Regions from separate parts of the Rahnella inusitata genome, predicted to be linked through region 3. Evidence: predicted binding sites of a transcription regulator. Region 3 holds the regulator's gene; each other region holds the start of a gene.
The links. The regulator LexA, encoded in region 3, represses DNA repair genes until DNA is damaged. The targets are predictions, from matches to a motif close to TNCTGTATGTACATACAGNA.
Positions count from the first base shown of each region.

Region 1: the regulator LexA is predicted to act here: its motif matches at 3,017-3,036, upstream of I2123_RS24505 (YebG family protein).
Region 2: the regulator LexA is predicted to act here: its motif matches at 3,545-3,564, upstream of dinB (DNA polymerase IV).

Region 1 covers NZ_CP065025.1:579,262-589,905, reverse strand. The annotation lists gene I2123_RS24515 (hypothetical protein) at 67-357, shown strand; gene I2123_RS24510 (M48 family metallopeptidase) at 707-2,563, shown strand; gene I2123_RS24505 (YebG family protein) at 2,630-3,001, opposite strand; gene I2123_RS24500 (GNAT family N-acetyltransferase) at 3,118-3,570, shown strand; gene I2123_RS24495 (methyl-accepting chemotaxis protein) at 3,643-5,313, opposite strand; gene I2123_RS24490 (hypothetical protein) at 5,533-6,177, opposite strand; gene I2123_RS24485 (ABC transporter ATP-binding protein) at 6,193-7,776, opposite strand; gene I2123_RS24480 (ABC transporter permease) at 7,773-8,588, opposite strand; gene I2123_RS24475 (ABC transporter permease) at 8,607-9,623, opposite strand; gene I2123_RS24470 (ABC transporter substrate-binding protein) at 9,637-10,644, opposite strand, start outside.
Region 2 covers NZ_CP065024.1:1,441,807-1,452,450, forward strand. The annotation lists gene fadE (acyl-CoA dehydrogenase FadE) at 1-956, opposite strand, end outside; gene lpcA (D-sedoheptulose 7-phosphate isomerase) at 1,226-1,807, shown strand; gene I2123_RS06830 (class II glutamine amidotransferase) at 1,834-2,601, shown strand; gene dpaA (peptidoglycan meso-diaminopimelic acid protein amidase) at 2,572-3,297, opposite strand; gene dinB (DNA polymerase IV) at 3,579-4,637, shown strand; gene pepD (beta-Ala-His dipeptidase) at 4,699-6,159, opposite strand; gene gpt (xanthine phosphoribosyltransferase) at 6,453-6,911, shown strand; gene frsA (esterase FrsA) at 7,089-8,339, shown strand; gene crl (sigma factor-binding protein Crl) at 8,403-8,804, shown strand; gene proB (glutamate 5-kinase) at 8,956-10,059, shown strand; gene proA (glutamate-5-semialdehyde dehydrogenase) at 10,069-10,644, shown strand, end outside.
Region 3 covers NZ_CP065024.1:15,521-26,164, forward strand. The annotation lists gene dnaB (replicative DNA helicase) at 1-45, opposite strand, end outside; gene I2123_RS00080 (quinone oxidoreductase) at 239-1,228, shown strand; gene pspG (envelope stress response protein PspG) at 1,633-1,869, opposite strand; gene dusA (tRNA dihydrouridine(20/20a) synthase DusA) at 2,058-3,065, opposite strand; gene zur (zinc uptake transcriptional repressor Zur) at 3,324-3,833, shown strand; gene I2123_RS00100 (CsbD family protein) at 4,012-4,221, opposite strand; gene dinF (MATE family efflux transporter DinF) at 4,414-5,778, opposite strand; gene lexA (transcriptional repressor LexA) at 6,043-6,651, opposite strand; gene I2123_RS00115 (diacylglycerol kinase) at 6,771-7,139, opposite strand; gene plsB (glycerol-3-phosphate 1-O-acyltransferase PlsB) at 7,280-9,760, shown strand; gene ubiA (4-hydroxybenzoate octaprenyltransferase) at 9,859-10,644, opposite strand, start outside.

The sequences.
Region 1 (10,644 bases), on a different contig from region 3:
AATCTAATAATGCATAATCTCTGTCGAAATTAGCGTATTTTTTCGATAATGGCGAGGAGTTCTTGCATGCTGATATATCGCGGCGCCGGTATTATGACCCTTTTAATGCCGATTGTTACTGTACTATTGTTAATGTGGTTATGGCCCGATCCGAGTGTGAAAAAGGGTGATGTGTCATTAATGCAGTTCCTGTTGGGCGTAGGCATTGGCGCGGCCATCAATACGGTTATGGGATTGATACTCAACAGAAAAAATCATGATGGCGGTGTTCGTCACCACTTCTTTTATATTCCCATGCAGTGGCCTTCCCTGGCTATAGTGCTGGTTTGCAGCATTATTGGTTTTATCAAACACTGATTATTCAAGGCCATCAGACATGATGGTTTATCCGCCTCATTTCCGTCATCGAATCAATCCGATGAAATAAAACTTAACTCAAATTACCCTCACCGTTTCTGAAACAATTGCAGACGGCAACTGCAATGCGCACTATTCGCAAGGTAAATAATCCGAAAAACAAATAATAGCTTGTCGCGACGGGTAAAATATCGTCTTATAGCAACGCTTCACAATTCATAAAGTTAATATAGCTGATGCACGCCAGAGAAGGATCTCGCGCATTTCCCCTTATGCCGTTAATCCTTCTTTCGGTATTGCCTGATATAAGCAGCTTGTCCCTCTAACAGACAGTTAGCGAGTTTCTATTTTGAATAAATTAACGGCATTGAGAAAAGGTTATGCAAAGGTATTCTTCTGGCTTCTGGTCACGCTATTTTTGATCCCCGCCATCACGCTGGTATTTGCTGAATACGGCAGTAATCAGCTTAACCAACAATATACTCAGATCTTTATTGATGACGCCCGCGGGCAAAATCAGGACGTCGGTAAACTGACGGATTTCCTGCAACAAAATCCACCCTCCAGCGTCTGCGGCCCCGTGTCGGAAGATCTGCTCGATTATAAAAATGCGGTGTGCGCCGAGAAGTCCGAACTGTGGCAATTCTACATGATGGACAAAGTGGCATTCTGGACGCTTATCGCCAGCGCTGTTGTGCTGCTGATGGTGTTGCTGTTCAGCGCCCTCGCTTTCAGGAATCGCCAGGGACAATTGCTGAGCCTGACACTGGCCCGTCATTTCCTGATGCTGGCCAGTGCGCTGGAAGTATTAGTGCAAGGTGCGATGCTGGTCTGGCTCTCGTTCTGGGGCACGGCATTCTTCACGCAAACCTACTATCCAAAACTGGTGATGGCGGTCGGCCTGCTGGTGCTGGCCGGGATGTTCTACATGATCAAAGGCATCTTTAAAAAGCTGCCGCGTGAAGACGGGATCGAAGGTGAAGTCGTGACGCGCGACGCCGCGCCCGCGCTGTGGGCACGTATTGATACGCTGGCGGCCAAAGTCGGAACGACACCGCCTGACCATATCATTGCCGGCATTGATACTAACTTCTATGTGACCGAAGCGCCGCTAAGCGTCAACGAGCATCCACTGAGTGGCCGCAAGTTGTACGTCAGTATCCCCCTGTTGCGCCAGCTGACCACCGCACAGGCCGACGGCGTGATGGTGCATGAGCTGACACATCTGCATGAAGGCGATACCGCATCAGGCGCGCTGCTCGGGCCGAAGCTGCACCGTTTTGATATGTATACGCACCTGATGGGTCAGAACGTCGCGACACTTATCGTCTTTTATCCTCTGTGCCTGTACCGCATGTTGTTCGAACTGGCATGGCAGCGTAACAGCCGTGAACGTGAGTTCATTGCCGATCGCAGCGCAGCGACGCACACCACGCCTGCCGCGATTATCGAATCACTGATTAAAATCTCAGCCTATGCCAGCTATCGCAGCGAAGTCGAACGTACCCTGTTCGATAACAAAACCCTGCATGAGAACGAGTTGGGGATCAGCAAAGCGATAGCCGCAGGTCTGCCGCAACACGTCAGCTCGCCAGACTTTATCAGCCTGATGCGCGAGCAGGATGTACCGCACCCGTTTGACTCCCACCCGCCGTTGACGGAAAGAATGCGCAACGTCGACTACCACGTGGAAGAGTTGGGCTATGCCGCGATTGCAGCTGAACCCCCTGCTGAAAGCTGGGTGGATCTGATGCCGGTTGCCGAACAGATTGAGCAGCAGCTGTGGCAGAAGTACGAGCGTGATTTCTCATCGGTACATGAAGAAAGTCTGGCGTGGCGTTATCAGCCTGAGGGCGAAGAAGAGACGGCGCTGGTACTAAAACATTTCCCGCCGGTGGCCTTTACGCTGAAAGATGGTTCTCAAATCGAGATCACCTATCAGGGCGTCGTGAAACCAAAAACGGGGGAATTACTGGAGTGGGATAACGTGAAGAACATCAACGTGATCCGCCAGTTCGGCACTGAGGTGCTGTATCTGCAACACGTCCAGCCGAATGCGCAAGGGAAAAAACGCAGTGAGATCCGCCTGCCAGGTCTGAAAAAGGAAATTGAAGAGTTTAAAAATACGCTGGGCTACTACTGGCATCGTCACCAGACGGTGCGTGCGTTGCAGCAAGAGGAAGAGGCTGCCGCTGCGCAAAGCTAAAAGCCGGTAACGAAAAGCCCCGCTGAACACCTTGTGAGATGTGTTCAGCGGGGCTCTGTTTTTTCATCAGGCCGCTTTAATCGCGCGAACCTTTTTCGTTTTTACAGCGTCTTCGGTGTGTTCTGCCACGTCCGCGTCTTCAACAGGTGTCTCTTCTGCTGTTTCAGCGTCGGCCTTCACGTCGGCAGGTGCCGTTTCTGCTTCCGGCAGTTTGCTGGTGCGCAGGATATGCTGAACGGTATCTTTCTGCTCGGCAAGGTGCAGCGCAATGTTTTCCGCCAGAACCTCGTCGATCTCGATTTCGCTCTGTAACAGCCAGTCAGTAAAAGCATCTGCCATGTCGAGCATTTTGTCGTAGGCGTCCGCTTCTTTCTTATTGGCAAATGTCATTTTTTCTTCACCTTTTCTGACGACAACAAATTTTGTTTCAACAGCCATGATTCTCACTCCTTATACTGTAATTATATACAGCATATCAACAATGGATGACGTTGACATCATACATTTAAATTTTTACGTTAGTATTTTAACGGGCTCATTATACGGTGATATCAATGAAAGATGTGCAATGCTGGACGAAAGACGGGTACCTCATCACCACAGACATTGAAAAGATGGATATTTCAGCCATCCAGCATTACCTGACCCGTTCGACCTGGGCGGCAGGTATTGATGAACAGACCGTGCGCGATGCCATCGCCAATAGCCTGAATTTCGGGTTGTTCGACGGAGACAAACAGATTGGTTTTGCCAGATTTATCACCGATTATGCCACCTTTGCCTACCTGTGCGATGTGTATGTTCTCGAGGATTATCAGGGCAAAAATCTGGGGGGATGGTTAGTGGAATGCTGTCAGTCACACCCGGTTACCGCGCGATTGCGCCGCATGATGCTGTTTACCACCACGGCGCCGTGGCTTTACAAGAAGTTTGGCTATGAGCCAGTCAATACGCCGGATTACGCGTGGGCGATCGCCCGTCCGGACATCTATCTCAACAAACACTAGTTGCTGCACCTCTGACGCCCGAACCGCAGGCGTCAGAAGTTTCACGTTTTACCTGAAAATATTTCCCGGATTTTAGAACGTCTCCCAGGAGCCTTCGTCAGTTTTATCAGCCGGTAAACGCGCGCGGCCAGACAACAGTGCAGGTCTTTTCAGCGGCGACGGCTGGCGTAGCGCAGTATTTACCGCCGCGGCGCTGACTTTAAAGATGCTGATCGATTCCGCCAGACGCTCGGCCTGCTCGTTCAGCGAGTACGCTGCCGACGAGGCTTCCTGCACCAGCGCGGCGTTCTGCTGCGTCACTTCATCCATTTGTGTAATGGCTTTGTTGATCTCTTCGATTCCGGTGCTTTGCTCATGGCTGGCGATAGAAATCTCGCCGACGATATCCGTCACGTTCTTCACGCTGGACACCACTTCTGCCATGGTGGCACCGGCTTTGGCGACCAGTTGCGTGCCGTTATCGACTTTCGATACCGAATCGTCGATCAGTACTTTGATTTCTTTCGCCGCAGAAGCAGAACGTTGCGCCAGATTGCGGACTTCAGAGGCCACAACCGCAAAACCACGCCCCTGTTCACCAGCACGGGCAGCTTCTACCGCGGCATTCAGCGCCAGAATGTTGGTCTGGAAGGCGATGCCGTCAATCACAGAAATGATATCGACAATTTTGCGTGAAGAAACGTTGATTCCCTCCATGGTGCTGACCACCTGCCCGACCACTTCGCCCCCTTCGACGGCCACGCGTGATGCCTGTGCCGCCAGCTGATTAGCCTGACGCGCGTTTTCGGCATTCTGTTTTACGGTGGCGGTTATCTGTTCCATCGCCGAGGCGGTTTCTTCCAGTGAACTGGCCTGCTCTTCGGTACGCGAGGACAAATCCAGATTACCGGCGGCGATCTGGCTGGACGCGCTGCTGATCGCCTGCGTGCCTGAACGGACCTCAGTCACGATGCGCAGCAGATTTTCGTTCATATTTTTCAGCCCCTGCATGAGCTGGCCGGTTTCATCGGAGGAGGTCACGCGGATTTCTGTGGTCAGGTCTCCGGCGGCCACGCTTTCAGCCACCTGCACGGCGGTACCGAGCGGACGGATGATCGAGCGGGTCAGGAAATACCCCATGATCATTGCCAGCAGCACGGCAATCAGGGAGAAGACCAGCGTCAGCTCAATCGCGGTTTGTCCATCGGCGACGGCTTTTTTACCTTCGGCTTGTAACTGCGCATCCTGAGAATCAGCAAAGGCGGTCGCCAGCCCCAGATAGGCATTCTGAGAAGTGGTGAGTTTACGCAGCACATATTCTGTCGCGCCCTCCACATCACCGGCCTGGGCTAAACGTATCAGTTCTTCTTTACCCGCTTCAAAGACATCACTGGCATCCTGCAGTGCTTTAATTTTTTGTTTACCGGTCGGGGTGGACTGAATAGCGGCAATTTTATCCATCGCGAGATTGGTTTGTTTGATGGTGTCGTCGAGCTGTAAATAACGTTTTTTATTTTGCTCCGGATTTTTAGTATCAATGACTATTCCGCGCAAAAACTTTATCTGGTCATTCACCCCGTCGCGAACATCAAATGCCAGACGGACTTTCACATAACGGTCGTTTACAATTTGCTCAATACTGCTGTTAATACTGCTAATTTTTATGACGGCGGTGGCACTGACGATGATTAAAAGCAGGATGATGAGGCCGAATGCGGCACCTAAGCGGCTGCCCACGCGCATATTGTTGATCAGTTTAAACATGTTATTTCCCTTATTTCCGGGCCAATAAAAACAAATACAATGAAAAATAATTCAAAATATTGATGATTACATAGCGGGACTACTTTCTAATGATTATTAAATTCAAATGAGTTATCGGTATGAATAAGGGGAACTTTAGGCGGGATATTTACGGGAAAGTGTAAAGAGAGGTGAATGAATTTATAACGTTACTGAACAAAGTAACGTTATAAATGGAAATTACGCTTTAGGGCAGCCAGTCACCTGCGGATAGGCAGTACACACTAATTGCAGTTTGTTGACCGGTTCAAAGCCCTTTTCATCCATACATTTTTGCGCCTGTGCAGCGCGACCAATGGAAGGTGAAACCGGGTTCGATCCCAGCGGATGTGGATAACCACAGGCGTACATAACGGGTATTGCCTCTCGTTGATTTTCACTGACATGCGAGAAATGTTGTGATGCGCCTTTTCTGCGCCAGCTGACCTGATCGTATTCCTTCATTCCGCTTTCAGGTTTGATGTCATAAAAACCTCTGTCAGCGTCAAACGGCAGCGCCTCAAGCTCTTTCAGACTGAGTTCATGCCCGCGCTTTTGCGCTACACAGGCCGGAAGCTGTGTTCTGACGTCGCAAAAATCGAAACCGCCTTTATAGGTAAATCCCTGCTTATGCATACACTGAAAGCGCAGCGCGGTGAAATTATCCGGTTCGTAGGTCACGGTTCTGAACTGATAGCCACATTTGACCATCGCCGCCCGTACGCCTTCCTGTGTCGTTGAAGGCCGTTGCCATTGCTCATTCTCATAAGGTGGCGGGCAACCGGTGAGCAGAAATACCGACGCCACCAGCGCCGGGAGGGTGAAAAAGTGCACTTTGCGTAACATCATTCTTCCTTGTGATCAGGCAGTCAGGGTTTCTTCCAGCCAGCCGACGCGCATTTCTGGCACCGAACGCAGCAGTTCGCGGGTGTAATCATCCAGCGGTTCCACCAGTGTAGAAGCAACCGGCCCCTGACGCACAATCCTGCCTGCTTTCAGTACCGCAACGTCGTCTGCAATTTCGCGCACCACCTGCAAATCATGGGTGATAAACAGATAGGAAATGCCGGTGTCCTGCTGGATTTTACGCAGCAACGCCAGCACGTCGCGGGCGACCAGCGGATCGAGTGCCGACGTCGGTTCATCACACACAATCAGTTTCGGCTGCGCCGCCAGCGCCCGCGCAATACAGACGCGCTGCTTCTGGCCGCCGGAAAGCGCAGACGGAAATCGTTCCGCCAGTTCAGCGTGCAGTCCGACCTGCGCCAGCAACTCACTGACGCGTGTGTCGCGCTGGCTGCGGCTGAGATCGGAGAAACAGGCCAGCACGCGGGCGATCTGGCTGCCGACGCGTTCTTTCGGGTTCAGGGCGGTATCCGGGATCTGATGGATTAGCTGCACGTCGCGCAGTTGCGTACGGCTGCGCTGCCGCAAACTGGCGGGCAGTGTTTGCCTTTCCAGACTCACTTCTCCGGCTTCCGGGCTGAGCAGCCCGCAAATGACTTTGCCGAGCGTCGATTTCCCCGAGCCGGATTCACCGATCACCGCCAGTGTGCGACCGCGAGGCAGGGTCAGTGAGACATTCTGCAAAACCGCCTGCGCATGGTAGCGGGCACTGATGTTGTCGATAAACAGCGCGACCGGTGCCTCGCCGGTTTGTGGCTTTTTTACCTCGCCCTGCGCATGCAGAAGGCGGCGGGTGTAATCCTGCTGCGGCTGGGTCAGAAGCTGTTCTACCGGTGCCTGTTCCACGGTTTTGCCCTGCTGCAATACCATAATCTGATCGCTGATTTGCGCGACAACCGCCAGATCGTGACTGATATAAATCGCCGCCACGCCGGAAATGCGGATCACATCACTGATGGCTTTCAGTACGCCGAGCTGCGTGGTGACATCCAGCGCGGTAGTCGGCTCATCGAAAATCAGCAGTTCCGGTCCTGCGCACAGCGCCATAGCGATCATCGCGCGCTGTAACTGCCCACCGGAAACCTGATGCGGATAGCGCTGATAAAACTGCTGAGGCTGCGGCAAACCGAGCAGTTCAAACAACTCAATGGCCTTCGCCTGCGCTTGCTGGCGGTCATACACTTTATGCCTCAGCGACGCTTCAATCACCTGTTCGCCCAAGGTGATCGCCGGATTAAAGGCCGCGCCAGCGGACTGCGCCACGTAGGCAATATGCCGTCCGCGCACCTGCCGCAAGCGGCGGTCGGACAGCGTGGTCAGCTCCTGTCCGTTGAACAGAATACTGCCGGATTCAATGCGCATCCCCTGACGGCAATGCCCGAGGATCGCCAGCCCGATGGTGGATTTCCCCGCACCGGATTCACCAATCAGCCCCAGCACTTCGCCGCGTTTGACCGTGAAAGAGACATTATCGACTAACGTGCGCGGGTTTTTACCGGCGGAAACCACAGACAGTTTTGTTACGGTTAACAGGCTCATCCTTTTCTCCCCCACACGCGGGTGGTTCCGCTCATCAGCCAGTCCGCCACGGCGTTCACCGCCAGCGCCAGCACGGCAATCGCGCCGCCGGGCACCAGCGCCGCCCAGACGCCAAACAGAATGCCGTCTTTATTATCACGCGCCAACCCGCCCCAGTCGGCGGTCGGCGGCTGAATGCCTAATCCGAGGAAAGACAGCGCCGACAGGAACAGCAGAATAAAGATAAAACGCAGGCCGAATTCGGCGATCAGCGTCTGTAGCGCGTTGGGTAAAATGACATGCCAGAGGATCCAGCCGAGGCTTTCGCCGCGCAGACGCGCCACATCCACAAATTCCATCACGCCGATATCCACCGCCAGCGATCTTGCCACGCGCAGCACGCGGGTGGATTCCAGCAGACCCAGCACCAGCGTCAGCACCGGAATCGTTTTTGGCAGCACGGCGAGGACGATCAGCGCCAGAATCAGCGTCGGGATCGCCATCACAATGTCGTTACAGCGAGAAATCACCTGATCCAGCCAGCCGCCGCGCAGACCCGCGATAAAGCCCAGCGTACAGCCGACCGCAAACGCCACCAGCGCTGCAAGCGCGGTGACGCCGAGCGAGACGCGCGTGCCCCAGATCAGCCTTGAGAGCAGGTCGCGACCGAGATTATCGGTGCCCAAAATAGCGTTTGGCCCCGGTAAATCCCAGGACATGCCGAGCGTCTGATCTGGCGCGTGCGGTGCCAGCCACGGCGCGAAAATCGCGATAAGAATAAAGAGACTCAGCACCAGCAGGCCGAGTATCGAGGAAGGTTTTAAAGCAGGCATTGCAGCAATTCCTAAAAGTCAGCGGTTGTGGCGTAAACGCGGATTGGCGACCAGCGCCATCACATCTGCCAGCAAATTCAGCAGGATATAAATCCCGGCCAGCAACAGCGCACAGTCCTGCATCACAGGAATGTCACGTTTGCTGATGCTGTCGACCATGTATTGCCCGAGCCCCGGATACACAAAGACGTTCTCGACAATCACCACACCGACCATCAGATAGGCCAGATTGATGGCCACCACGTTGATAATCGGACCGATGGCGTTCGGCAGCACGTGACGCCAGAGAATGCGCGAAGGCGCAAGCCCTTTCAGCAGCGCGGTGTCTACGTAGGCTGAGCTTTGCGCGGCAATCAGCGCCGCGCGGGTCATGTTGCTCATGTGTCCGAGGATCGCCAGCACCAGCGTGGCACACGGCAGTGAAATCGCCGAGAGTTTAGCGCCCAGCGGCATGTCTGCCGTGATGCTGCTGTTGCTCGGCGCCCACGCCAGCGTGATGGCAAAAATCAGGATCAGCAGATAGCCGGAGAAAAATTCCGGCAGCGCCACGGTGGCACGGGTGACGGCGTTGAGCAGCGTATCGACCCAGCTGCCGTGATAGCGCACGGAGATAAAGCCGATTAACAGCGCCAGCGGAACGGCGATGGCGGCGGTGCATCCGGCCAGAAACAGCGTGTTACCCAGACGGGTAAACAACGGGCCGCTGATGGCTTCACGGGTAGAGAAACTGGTGCCGAAATCGCCGTGCAGAATGCCAAACAGCCAGCCCAGATAGCGGCTGACCGCCGGTTTATCCAGACCGAGTTGCAGGTTCAGTTCGCGGATAGCGTCAGGCGTGGCGCTCTGACCGAGGATCGCCGTCGCGGCATTACCCGGTAACAGTTGCACCCCGGCGAAAATCAGCACGGAGACCGCCAGCACGATCAGCACGCCGTAAAACAGGCGCACCAGCACCATGCCGAAAAGCGACGAACGGAGGAGCGAAAAACGGCCCGCAGGCCGTTGAGTTGTATTTGGTGAGGACAAATCAGACATTATTTTACCCGGCTCAGCCTTCGATCCAGACTTTCTCTGCCGCACGGTTGCCACTGAGCGGCATTCCCGGAACGGAGGTGAACCCTTTAATTTTTGTTGAACAGCCATCGAGCGCATCGGCATACAGCGGAATGATTTCACTGCCCTGGTCGACCAGCATCACCTGAATATCATGGTAAATCTGCTTACGGCGGGCTTCGTCCGGCTCACCGCGCGCGGCTTTCACCATCGCATCAAAGGCCGGAACGTGCCAGGCGGACTCATTCCACGAAGACTGGCTGGTGAACACTAAAGAAAGCAGCGCATCGGCGGTCGGACGGTTCGCCCAGTTTGACGACACAAAGGCTTTCTTCTGCCAGATGTCATTCCAGAACGCATCGTCCGGCACGCGCACCACGTTAAGATTGATCCCAGCTTTCGCGGCAGATTGCTGATAAAGCTGACCGGCATCGACCGCGCCCGGAAAACCGGCGTCGGCGACGTTAAGCGTCAGCGGGCCGCTGAAGCCAGATTTCTTCCAGTGGAACTGCGCTTTTTCAGGGTCATACGGACGCTGCGGAATATCTTTAGCGAAGTAACGGTTCGACGGGAAGATCGGATTGTCGTTGGCCACGCTGGCGTAACCGCCAAGCACAGTATCAATAATTTGCTGGCGGTCGATCGCGTATTTCAGCGCCAGACGGCCATCGACATTATCGAACGGCGCCAGATTCGACAGCCCTGGGAAGGTATAAATCATGCTGTCTTTGGCGCGCACCAGTTTCAGATTTGGCATGCGTTCGATACGGCTGACAATGCGCGGGTTCACGCGGTTAATGAGCTGCGCGGAGCCGCTGACCAGCGCCGCAACGCGTGCGGTGGAATCGTTCATCGCCAGCGTTTCTACCGAATCCACGTGGCCGCGTTCGCTGTTCCAGTAGTTCGGATTGCGTTTGGTCAGGGTGGTCACGCCCGGCTGGAATTTCTCCAGAATGAACGCCCCGGTGCCGATGCCTTTATCGAAACTTTCGTTTTCGGCGGT
Region 2 (10,644 bases), 1.4 Mb from region 3:
GTATCAGTCGGGATCAGCGCACAGGTGATGCCCAGTTCGGTATCATTGCCGAGCAGGTGATCGGGATCTTTCAGTTTGAACGCCAGACCGAGCACGGTGGCAATCGGTGCGAGCGTGATGTAACGCTTGTTCCACGTCAGGCGCATGCCGAGCACTTCTTTGCCCTGCCACTGGCCTTTACAGACGATACCGAAATCGGGGATTGCACCGGCATCAGAACCGGCTTCAGGGCTGGTCAGCGCGAAACACGGAATTTCCAGACCTTCGGCCAGACGTGGCAGATAGTGATCTTTTTGTTCTTCAGTGCCGTAATGTTGCAGCAGTTCGCCCGGACCGAGGGAGTTCGGAACGCCGACGGTGATCGCCAGAATGCCGGACACACCTGCCAGTTTCTGTAAAACGCGCGCCTGAGCGTAAGCGGAGAATTCCAGACCGCCGTATTCTTTCTTAATGATCATCGCGAAGAAGCGATGTTCTTTCAGATACGCCCACAGCTCCGGCGGCAAATCGGCCAGTTCATGGGTTATCTCAAAATCATTCGCCATGCGGCAGGCTTCTTCCACCGGGCCGTCGATAAAGCGCTGCTCTTCTTCGGTCAGGCGTTGTTCCGGGTAATCCTGCAACTTTTTCCAGTCTGGCTTACCGCCAAACAGATCGCCTTCCCACCACGTCGTACCGGCTTCAATGGCTTCTTTTTCCGTGCGGGACATGGCGGGCATGACCTTACGGAAGGTGCGAAGCGCCGGTCCTGAGAATAATGCGCGACGTACGGCAGGGATGTTCAGTGGCAACAAAATGATCGCCAGCGGCAGCAACAGCCACAGCGTCCACAGGTTGATTGCGCCCATCACGGCGGTAAACGCCAGCAAAATCAGGCTGCTAATAGGAAGATTGACGCGGTGATAGAACAGCGCGCCCAGGATAACGACAAATGCAACAATGCTAAGAACCATCATAGTAAAGCTCCTGAGTAGTAGGAGGTCTGACCTGTTGTAGGGATATAATGGTTTTAGTCCATGCTCATTTCTTTATCAATGTGTTTACATACTAATTACAACACAGCTCACAAACCGGCCGCACGAAGCGTCAAAAATGGAAACTATCGGAATCATTACCGCTTCATTGCTTCTCGGCGATCCGCCGATCCGTTACACTGCACAGCGGAAAGTTTTATTGCTATCGGCCGCGTGTGACACGGCTGCAAATGGACATAAAAGAGGTTGCTATGTACCAGGGTATTATCCGTACTGAACTGAACGAAGCTGCTGAAACGCTGAATAAATTCATCAGCGATCCGGCAAATATTGAGTCTATTCAACGTGCAGCAGTACTGCTGGCCGATTCCTTTAAAGCGGGCGGGAAAGTGATTTCCTGCGGCAACGGCGGATCACACTGCGACGCTATGCACTTCGCGGAAGAACTGACGGGCCGTTACCGTGAAAACCGCCCCGGCTACCCGGCGATTGCGATTTCCGACGTCAGCCACATCTCTTGTGTCGGCAACGATTTCGGTTACGAATACATTTTCTCCCGCTATCTGGAAGCGGTAGGCCAGAAAGGTGACGTGCTGCTCGGCATCTCGACTTCAGGTAATTCCGGCAACGTGATTAAAGCCATCGAAGCTGCCCGCGCCAAAGGCATGAAAGTCATTACCCTGACCGGTAAAGACGGCGGTAAAATGGCCGGTTCTGCCGACGTGGAAATCCGCATTCCGCACTTTGGTTTTGCAGACCGTGTGCAGGAAATCCATATTAAAGTCATTCATATTTTAATTCTCTTGATCGAAAAAGAGATGGCGAAGGCGTAAGACCTTTGTTGTAAAGGAGGCGGGAGATGTGCGAATTGCTCGGGATGAGCGCTAACGTTCCTACTGATATTTGCTTTAGCTTCAGTGGATTAGTGCAGCGCGGTGGCGGGACAGGCCCGCATAAAGACGGTTGGGGCATTACCTTCTACGAGGGGAATGGCTGTCGTACTTTCAAAGATCCGTTGCCGAGTTTTAATTCGCCCATCGCCCGCCTTGTTCAGGAATACCCGATCAAATCCTGCGCGGTGATTTCCCATATTCGTCAGGCAAACCGTGGCGAAGTGGCGCTGGAAAATACCCATCCGTTTACCCGCGAACTGTGGGGCCGCAACTGGACTTATGCGCACAACGGTCAGCTGCGCGGTTATCGTCAGCTCGACACCGGTACGCTGCGCCCGATAGGTCAGACCGACAGCGAATACGCGTTTTGCTGGCTGCTGCACAAGCTGACGGAACGTTATCCGCGTCGGCCTGCGAGCTGGCCTGCGGTATTTCGCTTCATTGCGTCGCTGGCGGATGAGTTAAGGCAGAAAGGGGTGTTTAACATGCTGTTGTCGGACGGGCATTTTGTGATGGCCTATTGTTCGACAAATCTGTACTGGATCACGCGCCGCGCGCCGTTCGGCAAGGCCACGTTGTTGGATCAGGATGTAGAGATTGATTTTCAGCAGCAGACGACACCCAATGATGTCGTCACCGTGATTGCCACACAACCGCTGACTGCAAACGAAACCTGGAACAAGATTGCCCCAGGCGAGTTCGCGTTATTTCACCTGGGTGAACGCCAGCTGTGAGGACAGCGGGGTATTGGACAGCGGCTGAAGCACTTCATATTTACCGTCAGTTACCACCACGTTGGGTGCCTGATGGTGTTTCTCAAAGTACGCATATCCCGGCTGGAGCTGACGCCAGAAGTTAATGTAGCTTGAGTTTTTGTGCGCCTGCATGTTGGCATCAGTCATACGGAACGGATAAATACTGATTTGCATATTGCGCTGGCCGAACTGGAAAGCAGCCTGGACATAGGTGAAAATTTCATCCATGTAGCCGTCGGTCATCGCGTAGCAACCGATTGATTTACAGTTACCGTGGATCATCAGGTACTTGCCTGAGTAACCCTGGGAAATGTCATAGGCGTTCGGGAAACCGATATTGATCGCGCGATAAAAGCGGCTGTCTGGTTTCAGGTGGTGAATATCCACATTGTAGAAACCTTCCGGACTTTTGAAATCGCCTTCACGACGTTTATTTCCCAAACCACCAGAAAAGTCGCAGATGCCGTAGCTGCCGATCAGACGAAATTCGCCGTCGAGCTGCGCGTACATTTCGAGTTTACGTTCTTGCTTGAAAATCTGGATATATACCGGAGCGCCTAACAACTGCTTTTTAAGCGCAGCGTTGACCGGGACAGGTTCGCTGGCCACGGCGTAATTTGCTGTAAATAAAGGCAAACTGAGGAGCATCGCAAGGAACAGCGCGATTCTGATCATTCTAAATCCTGCTTAATAATAATTCTGATGTTTTGTCTCTCAGATGAAACCATCTTTAAGACCGCCACTGATTGATTCTTATGTACAGCCTGTCTCAAACGCTGCCATATTAATACTGATTAATATTTTAGCAATCACCAAATAATGAATAATGAATGTCGTATTGTTAAATATGTGTACTTGCCAGAATGGGTGATTAATTAACCCAAATTTATCGCCATTTTCTGTGTTTGAAATTGCATCTCTTCACTGTATACTTATACAGTCATCAGGGGAGGGGTATGCGTAAAATCATTCACGTGGATATGGACTGCTTTTTCGCGGCCGTTGAGATGCGCGATGATCCGTCCCTGCGCGACATTCCGATCGCCATCGGCGGCAGCCGCGATCGTCGTGGTGTGATTAGCACGGCCAACTATCCGGCACGCAAATTCGGCGTCCACAGCGCGATGCCCACCGGGATGGCTTTGAAACTCTGCCCGCACCTGAAAGTCATCCCCGGCAGAATGGAAGCCTATAAAGAAGCCTCTCACCACATCCGTGAAATCTTTGCGCGTTATACGCCGCTTATCGAACCCTTGTCTCTCGACGAAGCCTATCTGGACGTGTCAGACGCCACCCAGTGCAACGGCTCGGCGACGCTTATTGCCGCCGAAATCCGTCAGGCGATATCTGATGAAATCAATCTGACCGCCTCGGCCGGTATCGCGCCCATCAAGTTTTTGGCGAAAATCGCCTCTGACCTGAATAAACCCAACGGCCAGTTCGTGATCACGCCGGATGAAGTCGATGCGTTTTTACAAGATTTACCGCTGAGCAAAATTCCCGGCGTCGGTAAAGTGACCGCCCAGCGCTTGCAGGAACACGGGCTAATTACCTGCGGTGATGTGCAACGCTATGATCTGGCAACGTTGCTCAAAGGTTTTGGCAAGTTTGGACGGGTCCTGTGGGAGCGTTGTCAGGGTATCGACGAGCGGGAAATTTCCGCTGAACGGCTGCGTAAATCAGTGGGCGTCGAGCGCACACTGGCGGAAGATATTCACAGTTGGGAAGAGTGTGCGGCGTTGATCGAACGCTTATATCCCGAACTGCATACGCGGCTGAGCAAAGTCAGCCCTACGCTTCGCATCGCGCGGCAAGGCGTAAAACTCAAATTCCATGATTTTCAGCAGACCACGCAGGAACACGTCTGGCCGGTGCTCAATAAAGAAGATTTACTGAAAGTCGCGCGGGAAGCCTGGGAACAACGACGGGGCGGGCGGGGCGTAAGGCTGGTGGGACTGCACGTGACGTTGCAGGATCCGCAGATCGAGCGGCAGTTGCTGTTGCCCTGGGAATAATTTCACGCGTTTGTAGGGATGCCTTAAGCTCCTCCCCTGCGAAGGGGGAGGAGCTTAAAAATCAGTTCTTCTGAGGAATCGCCTTCAGCAACGCTGTCAGCAGTTTCCAGTACAGCTCAACGCTTTCGATTTCAACCTGCTCATCCGGCGAGTGCGGGCCGGTGATGGTTGGCCCGATGGAAACCATGTCCATGTCCGGGTACGGTTTTTTAAACAGACCGCATTCCAGACCGGCGTGGATCACCATGATGTTCGGGGTTTTATTGAACAGCGTTTCGTAAGTTTCACGCACCAGCGTCATCACCGGCGAGCTTGGCTCTGGTTTCCAGCCCGGATAGCTGCCTTTTGCCAGACTTTTCGCACCAGACAGCGCGCTCAGTGAGTTCAGCATGCTGACCACGTACTCTTTCCCGCTGTCGATCAGGGAACGGATCAGACTGTTGATCGCCACTTCGTCATCTTTCATGGTGACAACGCCGACGTTCAGAGAGGTTTCGACCACGCCTTTCACGTCATCGCTCATGCGGATCACACCGTTTGGCGTGGCATTAAGCAGCGCGAGGAATTTGCCCTGGGTTTGTGCCGTCAGCGCTTTCGCGTTGCTTTGTTCAGCTTCAACCACCAGCGCGATTTTCTTCTCTACCGCAGACAGTTCGAACTGGATCGTCGCCAGGAATTCCTGTGCAGCCGCTTTCAGTGCGTCAGATTTGTCAGAGGCAATCGCCAGCGTCGCGATGGCTTCGCGCGGAATAGCGTTACGCAGCGTACCGCCGGTGAAGTCCAGCAGTCGCAGGCCGAGAGAGTCGGCGTGATCGGCCAGGAAACGTGCCAGCAGTTTGCTGGCGTTGCCCAGACCCAGATGAATGTCTGCGCCGGAGTGGCCGCCTTTCAGGCCTTTCAGGGTCAGTTTCAGCGTGGTGAAACCGGCCGGTACGGCTTCGCGGCTCAGCGGCAGCGTGGCAGTGAAGTCGATCCCGCCCGCGCAACCCATGTAGATTTCGCCTTCGGTTTCGGAATCGGTGTTGATCAGGATTTCAGACTGTAACCAGTTTGGTTGCAGGCCGAATGCGCCCGCCATGCCGGTTTCTTCAGTCATGGTCAGCAGCACTTCCAGCGGGCCGTGTTCGACGCTTTCATCCGCCAGAACCGCCAGCGCAGAGGCCAGACCAATACCGTTATCAGCACCCAGCGTGGTGCCGCGTGCTTTTACCCAACCGTCTTCGATAAACGGCTGGATGGGATCTTTAGTGAAATCATGAACGGTATCGTTGTTCTTCTGCGGCACCATATCGAGGTGAGCCTGCAGGGCGACGGCTTTGCGATTTTCCATGCCCTGGGTGGCCGGTTTGCGCAGCAAGATATTGCCGACTTCATCACGCTCAGCGTGGATACCTTTTTCCTGTGCCCATTCAACGATGTGTTTTGCCAGCGCTTCTTCATGATAAGAAGGGTGCGGAATCGAACATACTTTGGCAAAAATATCCCACAACGGTTGTGGCGAAAGCTGAGACAGTTCAGACACTATAAGTCTCCTGTAACAGTCAGCTCATTCAGGCTCCATGTGCAGGCGAACTGATTGAGATGCTGTAGGTTTAAGGTTGAGTAATCCCCGCCAGACGTTGTGGCGAGTGGCCTGACAGAATATCACTTAATCTGATGCTGTGCGCGTATGTGGGGAGAAAATCCGGGGTTTTTGGGCACCTGATACCAGATATTCGCTGGTTTTTGTGAGCCAGAATCTCTATAATCCCGCGCAACCTTTTTTCCCCCGAATACATTCTTAGAAGCCGTCTTTTCACTGGCTGGGACACCTTTATGAGCGAAAAATACGTTGTAACCTGGGACATGCTGCAAATCCACGCCCGCACGATGGCTAAACGTCTGCTGCCGGCAGAACAATGGAAAGGCATTATTGCAGTCAGCCGTGGCGGCCTGGTCCCGGCAGCGTTACTGGCGCGTGAACTGTGTATCCGTCACGTAGACACCGTCTGCATCTCCAGCTACGACCATGACAATCAGCGCGAAATGCAAGTGCTGAAACGCGCAGAAGGTGACGGTGAAGGCTTTATCGTAATCGATGATCTGGTAGACACCGGCGGCACCGCGAAAGCCATCCGTGAGATGTACCCGAAAGCTCACTTCATCACTATCTTTGCTAAACCAGCTGGCGCACCGCTGGTCGATGACTACGTGATAGACATCCCGCAGAACACCTGGATCGAACAGCCGTGGGATATGGGCGTCGTGTTTGTTCCTCCTTTAGTGGGAAAATGATTTACTACGCTTTATAAAAGACGCCTGGCTCATTGCCGGGCGTTTTGCTTTCATTGACTTGAAATCCCTTTCGCTTGACCTCACTCCTGTCTTGTCGCACCGTTAACACGTTATAATCCCCTCATGAAAGGGTGGCCTGCGGGCGACCATCTGCTTGCTAACGGAGGATCATGCATTATGGCGCCAGTCAATCTCACGGAAAAACTGTTCAAACCTTCCTTCAAATACCCGGAAACCTCGACGCTTGTCCGTCGCGTTCATCATCACAACGTTCACCCGCCGATGCACTCAGCGCTGGAAGGGGATACGGTGAATTGCTGGTACCGGACCATTAACCGTCTGATGTGGATGTGGCGCGGCGTGGATCCGCTCGAAGTGGAAGAGGTGCTGTCGCGCATTGCGGTTTGCAAAGCCGAGCACAGCAATCCGCTGCTGCTCGATACGGTCATCGGCTATCGCAACGGCAACTGGATTTATGAATGGTCGAATCAGGCCATGCTCTGGCAGAAGAAAGCCGCAGAAGAGTCAGATGCAGATCTGGCCAGCGAATACTGGCTGAAAGCTGCCAACCTTTACAGTATCGCCGGTTATCCGCATCTCAAAGGCGATACGCTGGCGGAACAGGCCGAAGCCCTGGCGAACAAAGCGTTTGAGAAATCCTCCGAGCATTCGCCTTATGAACTCAAAGAGCTGGATTTTGCGATCCCTGGCGGTGCGCCGATCACCGGTTTCCTGCATCTGCCGAATGAAGGCAAAGCGCCGTTCCCGACGGTGATGGTCTGTGGCGGTCTGGATACGTTACAAAGTGACCATCAGCGCCTGTTCCGTTCTTATCTGGCGCCGATGGGCATTGCGATGCTGACCATCGACATGCCGTCGATCGGTTTTTCCGCCAAGTGGAAACTGACCCAGGACACCAGCTTCCTACATCAGCAGGTGTTGCAGCAGTTGCCGAATGTTCCATGGGTGGATGCCGGGCGCGTCAGCCTGCTGGGTTACCGTTTTGGCGCCAACGTCGCCGTGCGTCTGGCATATCTCGAACCGCGCCGCGTGCGCGCTGTCGCCACGTTGGGTGCGCTGGTGCATACGCTGCTCAGTGACCCAAAATGTCAGGAACAGGTGCCGGATATGTACATGGACGTGCTGGCCAGCCGCATCGGCATGTCCAGCGCGTCGGACTCGGCGCTGAAAACCGAACTTAATCGTTATTCTCTGAAAATGCAGGGCCTGCTGGGGCGCAGAACGCCGACGCCGATGCTTGCCGCATACTGGGAGAACGATGTGTTCAGTCCGAAGAGCGAAGCGAAGCTGATAGCGGATTCCTCCTCTGACGGCAAGCTGATGGCTATCCAGAGCGAGCCGCTTTATCAGCACTTTGATCGTGCATTACATGAGATTTGCGAGTGGCTGCAAAAGAGAATGCAATAACTTAATGGTTGCTTATTCTTAACGTTTTGCTAAAAAGGATCGTCTTTATATGGAGGTTGTACTATGACGTTACCAAGTGGTCATCCTAAAAGCAGGCTAATGAAACGTTTCGGTACGTTGGGGCCGTACATTAGAGAAGGGAAATGCGAGAACGACCGCTTTTTCTTTGACTGCTTAGCTGTCTGTGTCAACGTGAAGCCCGCGCCAGAGAAGCGTGAGTTCTGGGGCTGGTGGATTGAGTTACAGGCCGAAGCCGAACGTTTTACCTACGTGTATCACTTCGGTTTGTTCGACAAAGAAGGCGACTGGAAGGCTCAAAACATTAAGGATGCTGAAGTTCGCGAGAAGCTTGAGACGACGTTGGTAGGGTTTCACAAAAAACTCAATGCCATGATTGTAGAAATGTCCCTCAAACTGGAACCTGCTGATGATTTCAGCGAAGAACCGGTGAAGCTTTCTGCCTGACCTTTCGCACCATTGCGTACTACCCATTCCCATCATGAATGCTGCTATTATAGCGTTATGCCGGTTGGCATAACGCTTCTCTCCTGATACAAACACATCAAAGCAAAGCGTTTCAATTCAATCAAACACACTAATTAAACGGCAGATGACTATGAGTGGCAGCCAAACACTGGTTGTAAAACTGGGCACCAGCGTGCTCACTGGCGGTTCCCGCCGCCTCAACCGGGCTCACATTGTTGAGCTTGTCCGCCAGTGCGCGCAGCAACATGCGGCAGGGCATCGGATTGTGATTGTGACCTCGGGCGCGATAGCCGCCGGGCGCGAACATCTTGGCTACCCCGAACTCCCCGCCACCATTGCTTCCAAACAGCTGCTGGCTGCCGTCGGGCAAAGCCGTTTAATTCAGCTCTGGGAGCAATTGTTCTCGATATATGGCATCCACATAGGCCAGATGCTGCTGACCCGTGCCGATCTGGAAGACCGTGAGCGGTTCCTGAACGCCCGCGACACCATGAATGCGCTGCTCGATAACCACATCGTTCCGGTGATTAATGAGAACGACGCGGTTGCGACGGCTGAGATCAAAGTGGGTGATAACGATAATTTATCGGCGCTGGCGGCGATCCTGGCGGGTGCCGATAAACTGTTGCTGCTGACCGATCAGCGCGGCCTGTTCACCGCCGATCCGCGCACCAATCCCGAAGCCGAGCTTATCCGTGAGATCACGACCATCGATGACGCCCTGCGCGGCATCGCCGGTGACAGCGTCTCCGGCCTCGGCACCGGCGGTATGGCCACCAAATTGCAGGCGGCGGACGTCGCGTGCCGTGCGGGTGTCGATACCATCATTGCGGCCGGTAACCTGCCGGGCGTGATCGCGGATGTGATTAACGGCGTGTCCGTCGGTACACGTTTCCATGCGATGGAGACGCCGCTGGAGAACCGTAAGCGCTGGATCTTCGGCGCACCGCCAGCCGGTGAAATCACCATTGATGATGGTGCGGTGGCGGCGATGCTTGAGCGCGGCAGTTCGTTGCTGCCCAAAGGCATCCGCGAAGTGAAAGGTGATTTCTCGCGTGGGGAAGTGATCCGTATCCGCAATCTGAACGGGCGCGACCTGGCGCACGGCGTCAGCCGCTATAACAGTGATGCGATGCGCATGATTGCCGGTCACCATTCCCAGCAGATCAGCGATATTCTCGGTTACGAGTACGGCCCGGTGGCCGTTCATCGTGACGACATGATTGTCAGTTAAGGAGTTACCATGCTTAACGAGATGGGCAAGGCCGCGAAAGCCGCGTCCTGGCAGCTTGCTACCCTCAGCACTGCGCAGAAAAATCGTGCGCTGATGCTGATGGCCGATATGCTTGAAGCCAACAGCCAGAGCATTATTCTTGCCAACGAGTTCGACATGTCCACTGCACGCGAAAGCGGCATGAGCGAAGCCTTATTAGACCGCCTGTTGTTGACGCCCGCCCGTTTATCGGCGATTGCCAGCGATGTGCGCGATGTCTGCCGCCTGAGCGATCCGGTCGGGCAGGTGATTGACGGTTCATTGCAGGACAGCGGTCTGCGCCTCGAGCGCCGCCGTGTGCCACTTGGTGTTATCGGCGTGATTTATGAAGCGCGCCCGAACGTCACCATCGACGTCGCCAGCCTGTGTCTGAAAACCGGCAATGCGGTGATCCTGCGCGGCGGTAAAGAGACACATCACACCAATCAGGCGACGGTTAAAGTCATTCAGCAGGCGCTGGAAGAGTGCGGGCTGCCGAAAGCCGCCGTTCAGGCCATCGACAGCCCGGATCGCGCGCTGGTGGCAGAACTGCTGCGTCTGGATAAA
Region 3 (10,644 bases):
ATCGCGGGTTTCGTTCTGTTGAAAGGTCGGTTTTTTTGCTGCCATCTGTGGATTACTTCCTGCTCTAAGCGCCTGTTTTGTGAGCGTCGGGCTTCTGAAAAACCAAAGCCAGACTAGCGCGTTAGTATAGGTTGTCATGTCTCATTTCAAAAGGGTATTAACCGGCTGTGCCTAAAATCTGGATTGTCGCGGGCATTTAGCCTAGGGTTGAAAACAGACTCCATCACGAGGGAAAAGCATGGCCAAGCGCATCCAGTTTTCTGAAACAGGTACACCTGACGTTCTGCAATACGTTGATTATCAGCCACAAGATCCTCAGGCCGGTGAAGTTCAGGTCGAAAACAAAGCTATCGGCATTAATTACATTGATACCTACGTGCGCAGCGGCCTGTATCCGCCCGCCAGCTTCCCCGCGAGTTTAGGCACCGAAGCGGCAGGCGTGGTCACCAAAGTCGGCAGCGCCGTCACCGGCATCAAACCGGGCGACCGCGTGGTGTATGCCCAGTCAGCCCTTGGCGCATACAGCGAAATTCATAACGTGCCTCAGGAGAAAATCGCCATTCTGCCGGACGCCATCAGTTTCGAGCAGGCGGCGGCGTCCTTCCTGAAAGGTCTGACGGTGTATTATCTGCTGCGTCTGACCCACAAAGTACAGCCGGGCGAAACGATTTTGTTCCATGCCGCAGCGGGTGGAGTCGGTTTGATTGCCTGCCAGTGGGCAAAAGCGCTGGGCGTGAAACTGATCGGCACCGTGGGTTCTGACGAAAAGGCGGAACGCGCGAAACAGGCCGGTGCCTGGGCGACGATCAATTATCATAAAGAAGATATCGCGACCCGCGTGGCGGAGCTGACGAACGGCGAGAAAGTCGGCGTGGTCTACGATTCCGTCGGCAAAGATACGTTTGAAAAGTCGCTGGACAGCCTGAAGCGTCGTGGCTTGCTGGTGAGTTTCGGCAATGCGTCCGGACCGGTGAAAGGCGTGGATCTGGCGATCCTTAATCAGAAAGGCTCACTGTTCGTCACGCGCCCTTCCCTCAATGGCTATGTGACCAATCGTGAAGAGCTGGAAGAAGCCAGCGGCGAACTGTTCTCGCTGATCGCCAGTGGCGCTATTCAGGTGGAGGTCAGCGACGCACAGAAATTCCCGCTTTCAGAAGCCAAACGCGCGCACGAAACGCTCGAAAGCCGCGTCACGCAGGGATCAAGTCTGCTGATACCGGGTAAATGACTGCCTGGTCAGCCTAATGAATGATGAATGCAAAAAAGGCTTCCACAAGGGAAGCCTTTCTTACTGTCTGATCCAGACGACCTCTGATTTCAGACGGGTACTGCCGTAGGGTACTGCAAGGTAAATCCGAAGGGCGGTGTCACTTATGCGACTATTGTGTGCCTCATCGGACTTGATGAATTCAGTTTATGGCTTGCTGACCATGCATGAATCTCATCCTAACAGTCACCCATGTTAAAAAATATGATTTATAACCGCTGACCGCACATTCTGATCCAGCTTGTGATCGCTAGCACATAAGTAAAAGTTATCTTTGTAACGATTACATTTTTATGTGCGCAGCAGTGCGTTATTAACCGTCGTAATTTCATGATGTTATAGAAGCCACTTATTGACTTCAAAAATCATGGTAAACGGCGGCGACGGTATTTAGGCGCGTCCGGCCTGATCCAGGTGCGGTAAATCCAGACCGCGATGACTGCCAAAACCAACCATGGCAACATTTTTATAACAATCGCCAAAAATCCGCCCAGCATCATCAGAGCAAATGCCACGATCAGTGCAGCCGCCATGCCCAGCAGAGAGACGCCGGTCAGCATCAGCATGAAGAAAAAGCCAAGCACAAAGAGAATTTCCAGCATCGGGTGCTCCTTAATAAGCGAATTGCATTAAGACGCGATGTCATAACACCTGTTCACTATTACAAGAAACGTGCCAACCGGATGCGGAAATTATTGCATTGAATATCAAGGAGAAAATTATTCGCAGGCACGAATGGCCTGCGAAGAGATAGCGAATTTGACTAACAGATAGTGATTTTACCCACGACTTAAGCCTGCGTAGCGGCTTCCTGGGGCTGATTGACCATCGACAGCGCCTGCTCGACCACGTCAATGCCCGCGCCCGCTTTATGCGCATTTTCACTGAGATGCCGACGGAACTGACGCGCACCCGGAACGCCCTGGAACAGGCCGAGAATATGGCGGGAAATATGGCCGAGATAGGTGCCTTTGCTCAGTTCCGCTTCAATGTACGGATATAGCGCGCGGATAATGTCCGGGCCGGTTTTTAACGGCGCTTCTGAGCCGAACAATTCGCGATCCACGTTCAATAACATGCCCGGATTCTGATAGGCTTCGCGGCCCACCATAACGCCATCCATAAATTGCAGATGCGTTTTGGCCTCTTCCAGCGTCTTAATCCCACCATTAATCGCCATCGTCAGATGCGGGAAATCACGCTTGAGCTGATACACCCGCGGGTAATCCAGCGGCGGAATTTCACGGTTTTCTTTCGGGCTCAGACCAGAAAGCCACGCTTTGCGCGCATGAATGATAAAGGTATCGCAGCCGCCGTTTTCAGATACCTGATGGATAAAATCACACAGGAATTCATAGCTGTCCTGATCGTCGATGCCGATGCGGGTTTTGACGGTGACAGGAATCGACACTACGTCGCGCATTGCTTTGATGCAGTCCGCTACCAGCGACGCCTGCCCCATCAGACAGGCACCGAACATACCGTTCTGCACACGATCCGACGGGCAACCGACGTTAAGGTTAATTTCGTCATACCCGCGCGCTTCGGCCAGTTTCGCGCAATGCGCCAAATCGGCCGGATTACTGCCGCCGAGCTGTAGCGATACCGGATGCTCTTCCTCACCAAAGCCGAGATAATCGCCTTTACCATGAATGATGGCGCCGGTGGTCACCATTTCAGTGTAAAGCAGCGTCTGGCCAGTCATCAGGCGGTGGAAATGGCGACAGTGACGATCGGTCCAGTCGAGCATCGGCGCAACGGAAAAACGCTGAGGGGAAAACGGGGTATTTTGGGGCATTGCGTGTTGAGTTTCTGACATCGACCTGACATTCGCTGAAGGAGTTCGTGGCGCTCCCTCTGGCGCACGGGCCAGAAGGAAGATAATCGCTGATTATACCACAGAACAAAGATTCGGCATCCGGTGCGGTTTTAGCGGAGGCGAATATCTTACAGCCCGGCGGCGCATAATTCGTCGATTTGACTGAAGCATGATAAAATCAACCATGGCCGCATGATGTGGCTTATCGATCCCAATCTGCGCTCAGAGAACGTTTTTATGACCCTGAATAATCCGGAAAAAGTCCTTTCACAAGCTGAAGAGCTTTGCCAGCAGCGTAATGTTCGCCTTACGCCGCAGCGGCTGGAAGTGCTGCGCCTGATGACGCAACAGCCCGGTGCGATCAGCGCCTATGACTTGCTGGATTTGCTGCGCGTCAGCGAACCGCAGGCCAAGCCACCAACGGTCTATCGCGCGCTGGATTTCCTGCTGGAACAAGGATTTATTCATCGGGTGGAATCCGCTAACAGCTACGTGTTGTGTCATCATTTTGAAGAGCCAAGCCACACGTCTGCGCTGTTTATCTGTGACCGCTGCGGTCTGGTGACGGAAAAAACTACTGACGGCATCGAAGAACGCCTGGCGAAACTGGCACTGGATTCTGGCTTCGAATTACGTCATTCCGTGGTAGAAGCGCATGGTCTGTGTGGGGAATGCAAAGTCGTTGAGACATGCGAAAGCCATGACCACTGCGATCACGACCACACCATCGTGGTGAAGAAACGCTAAATTTATGCAGCTGGATTTGAATTGCGAGAGTGGCGGTATTGTCGGGAGGGATTAACGGCGGTATCTGATGAGACATAAAACAGTGGGTACATCCTTGTACCCGTATCCTGAAAGCGTTCCGGGTAGGAGCAGCTACTACTCAGGATACGTCACTGAAACACGAGGGGGAGTCGCGTTTTTACCAGTGATATTTGTTGCTTGATTCCCAATCCTTGAGCTCTTTCTCGGCCTGATCTTTCTGATAGCCGTAACGCTCCTGAATCTTACCTACCAGCTGATCGCGTTTACCTTCCACTACGGTCAGATCGTCGTCAGTCAGCTTGCCCCATTTTTCTTTTACTTTGCCTTTAAACTGCTTCCAGTTACCGTCGGCTTGGTCCTTATTCATAAAATATCTCCTGTTACCTTAGGGTTTATGGCGCTGCGGGTTACCGCTGCAGCTCGGGCTTAACACTTCTAAGGTTAGTAGAGAATTTGGATTTATCCTGCAAACGAAGGGATAAAACGCGTTATTAGGATTATTCCAAAGCAGGATATAACGGCTAACCGCTATATTCTGCCCTGTAAAAAATACGCCAATTCAGTGTGATGACGATGAAAACCAGGCGTCGCGCTGCCAGTACCGGTGCCATATCCAGCCGAGGGAAACGCCCCGCAGCCCGAGGAAAACGGTCAGCGCCAGCCACAACGCGTGGTTGCCCAAGAGCGGTAATAACAGCAGCGTCAGGCCATACCCAAGTGCGGCAATCGCCATGCTGTTGCGCATATCCCGCCCGCGGGTCGCACCGATAAACATACCATCGAGCAGGTAACACCAGACCGCAACCAGCGGCAGGACAATCTGCCAGCCCAGATAACTATCAGCCAGCTGACGCAGCTCTGGCAGAGACGTCAGCGCGTTAATGATGTGCTCGCCGGTCAGTGCGTACAACAGCGCAAACGCCAGTGCCACCAGACCCGCCTGCCGACATGCCGCGCGCCACACCTTCAGCAGTTTTTCACGGTTACGGGCACCAAACGCCTCCCCTGAATGGGCTTCAATCGCGTAAGCAAAGCCGTCGAGCGCAAAGGCTGTAAAGGTCAGAAGGTTCATCAGAACGGCATTCACCGCAACAATATGGCTGCCGAGCCGCGCACCGAGAATAGTCAGTGAGGCGAAACAGAGCTGGAGTAGCAACGAACGCAGCATGATGTCGCGGTTGAGACTCAGCAACCGGTGCAGGTCACCGCGCCACGATGAGGTCAGCAGCGGGAAAGTGATCCCCCATCGCTTCATCACACGCCAGACAAGATACAGCCCGATGAACAGCGTGAAATACTCCGAACAGGCAGTTGCCGTCGCTGCGCCCTGCACGTTCCAGCCGAGCCCAATCACCAGCCAAAGATCCAGCACGATGTTAAGCAGGTTACCGGCAATGAGTAAAATCACCGGCCCGCGCACGTACTGAATTCCAAGGAGCCAGCCGAGGATCACCAGATTTGCCAGAGAAGCGGGTGCGCTAATCCAGCGGATTTCAATAAACAGCCGCGCCTGTTCCAGCACCGACTGGCTACCGCCGACAATATGGAAAGCCCCTTCCATCAGCGGATGCCTGAACAATAAAATCATCACGCCCGCCAGTACAGCCAGAAGAAAAGGCTGCACAAAAGCACGCGCCAGCAGGACTTTATCTTTCGCACCGAGCGCCTGCGCGGTCATACCGGTGGTACTCATGCGCAGGAACAACAGCATCATGAACAGGAAGGTAGTAATCATCGAACCAACCGCGACGCCGCCCAGATAATCGGGGCTGTCGAGATGACCGATCACCGCCGTATCCACCAGCCCCAGCAGAGGCACGGTGATATTAGAAAAGATCATCGGCAGTGCGAGCATCCAGAGGGCTTTATCGGTCGGGCTCAGAAAAGTGTGTTGAAGCTTTTGCAGAAGGGATTGATGTTGCATAGAGAATCTCATGCCGGAGGTTCAGGATATGCCTAAAATGACATCGCCCCGTCAGGGGCGATGATGCGAAATTCTTTCGATTAACGTCCTGAACCGTTTACTACGTCAGAGGGGGGAGACGCAGAAAATCTGTTCAGGTTGACCAAAATAATTCGAGTTGCAGGAAGGCGGCAAGCAAGCGAATCCCGAATCGCTGACTTTAGGTCAGTGATTCGGATGTACGCCCGTAGCCAACGCATCTGCAGCTCGAAGTATGACGGTCAATTAAATCCAGTCGCCGTTACGGATAACACCGACCGCTAAACCTTCAATGCTGAAGTTCTGTTCACGCAGGTCAACAACAATAGGCTGGAACTCGCTGTTTTCCGGCAGTAAATGCACAACGGTGCCCTGTTTTTTCAGGCGTTTTACCGTCACTTCATCGTCGATACGCGCGACGACAACCTGGCCATTACGCACGTCCTGCGTTTTGTGAACGGCAAGCAGATCGCCATCCAGAATACCGATATCGCGCATCGACATACCGCTGACACGCAGCAGGAAATCCGCGCTCGGTTTAAACATCGCGGGATCGACCTGATAGTGTCCTTCGATGTGTTGCTGAGCCAGCAGAGGTTCACCGGCGGCTACACGGCCAATAAGCGGTAAACCTTCTTCTTCTTCCATCAGCAGACGGATACCGCGCGAAGCTCCGGAGACAATCTCAATGACGCCTTTGCGCGCCAGAGCTTTCAGGTGTTCTTCCGCAGCATTCGGGGAACGGAACCCAAGACGAGCGGCAATCTCCGCGCGGGTTGGTGGCATACCCGTAGTGGAGATATGATCGCGAATCAGGTCATAGACCTCTTGTTGTCTGGTCGTTAAAGCTTTCATTCCGCCCCCTGGTTGTTTATACAGTCTAGCTGTGAGTATATACAGCTATACGAGCAATGAAAACCTAAGATTGAATAAAAACAGTGCATAAGCGCGATTCCTGGAATACAGATTCCAAATCAGAACCATCGCGGCCAAAAGATGCTGACCCAGACAAAAATCGCCAATATGATGGTCAACAGCACGGCAGCAGAGCCGATATCTTTGGCACGCCCGGAGAGCACGTGAAACTCAGGGCCGATGCGGTCGATAGCGCATTCCACGGCGCTGTTGAGCAGTTCCACCACGCACACCAGGACCACGGAACCGATTAGCAGGATACGTTCGATGCTGCTCACATCGAACCAGAAAGAGAGCAAAATTAATGGGATAGCCGCACTGGCTTCCTGTCGGAAGGCCGCTTCATTTTGCCATGCTGCTTTCAGCCCTTTCCATGAGTATCCGGCTGCTTTATAAATTCGGGTAAATCCAGTGACTTGGTTCGCCATTCTGTTACTGATCCTTGAGGGGTAGTCCTTCGGGTGTTTGATGCATTTTAGCGGTTTAATGGTCTCTCATCACCACAGATCTCATTTGAGCTTTCTGGTATCCTTGCGGCGAAATGGCTAACAAGAGGCTTCACGTTTTTATGTCAGGTTGGCGTAGACTTTATTACACATTATTGAATTTACCGCTTTCATTGCTGGTAAAGAGCAAAGTCATACCTACAGATCCGGTGACCGAGTTGCACTTAGACCCGACGCGCCCGATCCTGTACGTATTACCTTATAACTCCAAAGCAGATTTGCTGACCCTGCGTGCGCAGTGTCTTGCCCAAAATTTGCCCGACCCTCTGATTCCGCTGGATATCGACGGCACGCTGCTGCCAAGCCATGTGTTTATCGCTGAAGGCCCGCGCGTGTTTTCGTATTACACGCCGAAGCAGGAATCCGTAAAGCTGTTCCACGACTATCTGGATCTGCATCGCAATAATCCGGATTTAGATATTCAGATGTTGCCGGTCTCGGTAATGTTCGGACGTGCACCGGGCCGCGAAGGTCAGGATACACCGCACCTGCGCGTGCTGAACGGCATTCAGAAATTCTTCGCCGTGTTGTGGCTTGGCCGCGACAGTTTTGTTCGCTTCTCCAATACGGTATCGCTGCGTTATATGGCGACCGAGCACGGTACGGATAAAACTATCGCGCAAAAGCTCGCCCGTGTGGCGCGAATGCATTTCTCACGCCTGCGTCTGGCAGCAGTCGGCCCGCGTCTGCCTGCCCGCCAGGATTTATTCAATAAGCTGCTGGCCTCGAAAGCCATCGAAAAAGCCATTGAAGATGAAGCGCGCAGCAAAAAGATTTCCCACGAAAAAGCCCAGCAAAACGCTATCGCGCTGATGGAAGAGATCGCCGCGAACTTCTCTTATGAAGCCGTGCGCCTTTCCGACCGCGTGCTGAGCTGGACGTGGAACCGCCTGTATAAAGGCATCAACGTGAATAACGCCGAGCGCGTGCGCCAGTTAGCGCAAGACGGGCAGGAAATCGTGTATGTGCCCTGCCACCGCAGCCACATGGATTATCTGCTGCTGTCTTACGTGCTCTATCATCAGGGGTTGGTGCCGCCTCACATTGCTGCCGGTATCAATCTGAATTTCTGGCCAGCCGGCCCGATTTTCCGCCGTCTGGGTGCGTTCTTTATCCGTCGTACCTTTAAAGGCAACAAACTTTATTCGACCGTGTTCCGCGAATATCTGGGCGAGCTGTTCAGCCGGGGTTATTCGGTGGAATACTTTGTCGAAGGTGGCCGCTCGCGAACCGGACGTCTGCTGGAGCCGAAAACCGGCACGCTGGCGATGACGATTCAGGCCATGCTGCGCGGCGGTTCCCGCCCTATTACGCTGGTGCCGATTTACATCGGTTACGAACACGTGATGGAAGTGGGAACTTACGCAAAAGAGTTACGCGGCGCGACCAAAGAGAAAGAGAGTCTGACTCAGATGCTCAACGGCTTGCGTAAGCTGCGCAACCTCGGTCAGGGCTATGTGAACTTTGGTGAACCTCTGCATCTGACCACCTATCTGAACCAAAACGTGCCGACATGGCGTGAGGCGATCGACCCTATCGAAGCCCAGCGTCCGAGCTGGCTGACGCCGACGGTGCAGGATCTGGCTGAGCAGATTATGGTGCGCATCAACAATTCAGCGGCGGCCAACGCCATGAACCTGTGTTGTACCGCGCTGCTGGCGTCCCGTCAGCGATCACTGACCCGCGAACAGTTGACTGAGCAGATTGATTGCTACCTGCAGCTGCTGCGCAACGTGCCGTACAACGCCGATTCCACCGTGCCCGATCTGACCGCCAATCAGTTACTTGATCACGCGTTGAACATGAATAAGTTCCAGGTCGAAAAAGATAATATCGGTGACATTATCGTTCTGCCGCGCGAACAAGCCGTGCTAATGACCTACTACCGCAACAACATTCATCATATGCTGGTGTTGCCGTCGCTGATTTCAAGCATCGTGATGCACCACCGTCTGGTCACTCGCGATGAATTGCTGCGTCAGGTTGAGCTAATTTATCCGATGCTGAAAGCCGAACTGTTCATGCATTTCGATAAAGCCGATCTGCCACATGTGCTGAATGTTCTGACGCTGGAGCTGGCGCGTCAGCAGATTATTCATCTGGAAGATGATGAGTTATCGCTGAATCCGGCACGTATCCGCACGCTGCAACTGCTGGCTGCCGGGGTACGTGAAACACTGCAACGCTACGCGATCACCTTCTCCTTGCTCACCACCAATCCAAGCATCAATCGCGGTGCGCTGGAAAAAGAGAGCCGGATTATGGCGCAGCGTTTGTCGGTGCTGCACGGTATCAATGCCCCTGAGTTCTTCGATAAAGCGGTGTTTTCAACGCTGGTCGGCACACTGCGCGCAGAGGGTTATATCAACGATATCGGTGATGCGATTCAGGAACAAACGCGTGAGATTTACAACATGCTCAGCGACCTGATGACGCCAGACATCAAACTCACTATCGAAAGTGCCGGTATGCCTTCCGAGCTGCCGCAGCCGACCGAACCACCGGCTGAGCCTAAGCTGGATGTGCGCGATACCGATCATTAATCGCCCGTTGTGACGCGGTAAATGGCAGGAAACAAAACGCCCGGACTTTGCAAAAAGTCCGGGCATTTTTTATTGTCTGAAGAGATTGCCTGAAGAGATTAGAAACTGAACGCCGTCAGGCTCATCAGAATCCCCAGGAACAGCACCAGACCGACATAGTTATTCTGACGGAAAGCCAGGAAACAGGCGTCACGTTCGCGCTTCGCGATCAGTTTTTGCTGATGCACAAACAGCGCAGCAGCCAGCAACAGCGACCAGTAGAACGGTGCGCCCAGCTGCGAAAGATGCCCGACAATCGCCATCAGAACCAGCGTTGCCAGCTGCAACATGCCAATGATCAGCGTGTCAAAACGGCCAAACAAAATGGCCGTCGATTTTACGCCAATCTTTAAATCGTCATCACGATCGACCATCGCATATTGCGTGTCGTAGGCCACCGTCCAGCAGATATTTGCCACGAACAATAACCAGCAACTTAGCGGAACGGTTTCACTGACGGCAGCGTAAGCCATCGGGATTGACCAGCCAAACGCCGCGCCCAGCACAAACTGCGGCAGATGGCTGACGCGTTTCATGAACGGGTAAATCCATGCCAGCGCCAGCGCGGCAAGCGAGAGGAAAATCGTCATGCGATTGAGGGTCAGTACCAACAGGAACGACACCAGCACCAGCCCGGCAAACAGGATTTTGGCCTGCTTACCGCTGACCGCCCCGCTCGGCAACGGGCGGTTGGCAGTGCGCTTAACGTGCCCGTCTATTTTGCGGTCAGCGTAATCATTCACCACGCAACCGGCGGCGCGCATAAAGAAGACGCCCAGCACGAACACCACCAAAATTTTAGCAGAAGGCATGCCGCCACCGGCCAGCCAAAGCGCCCACAGCGT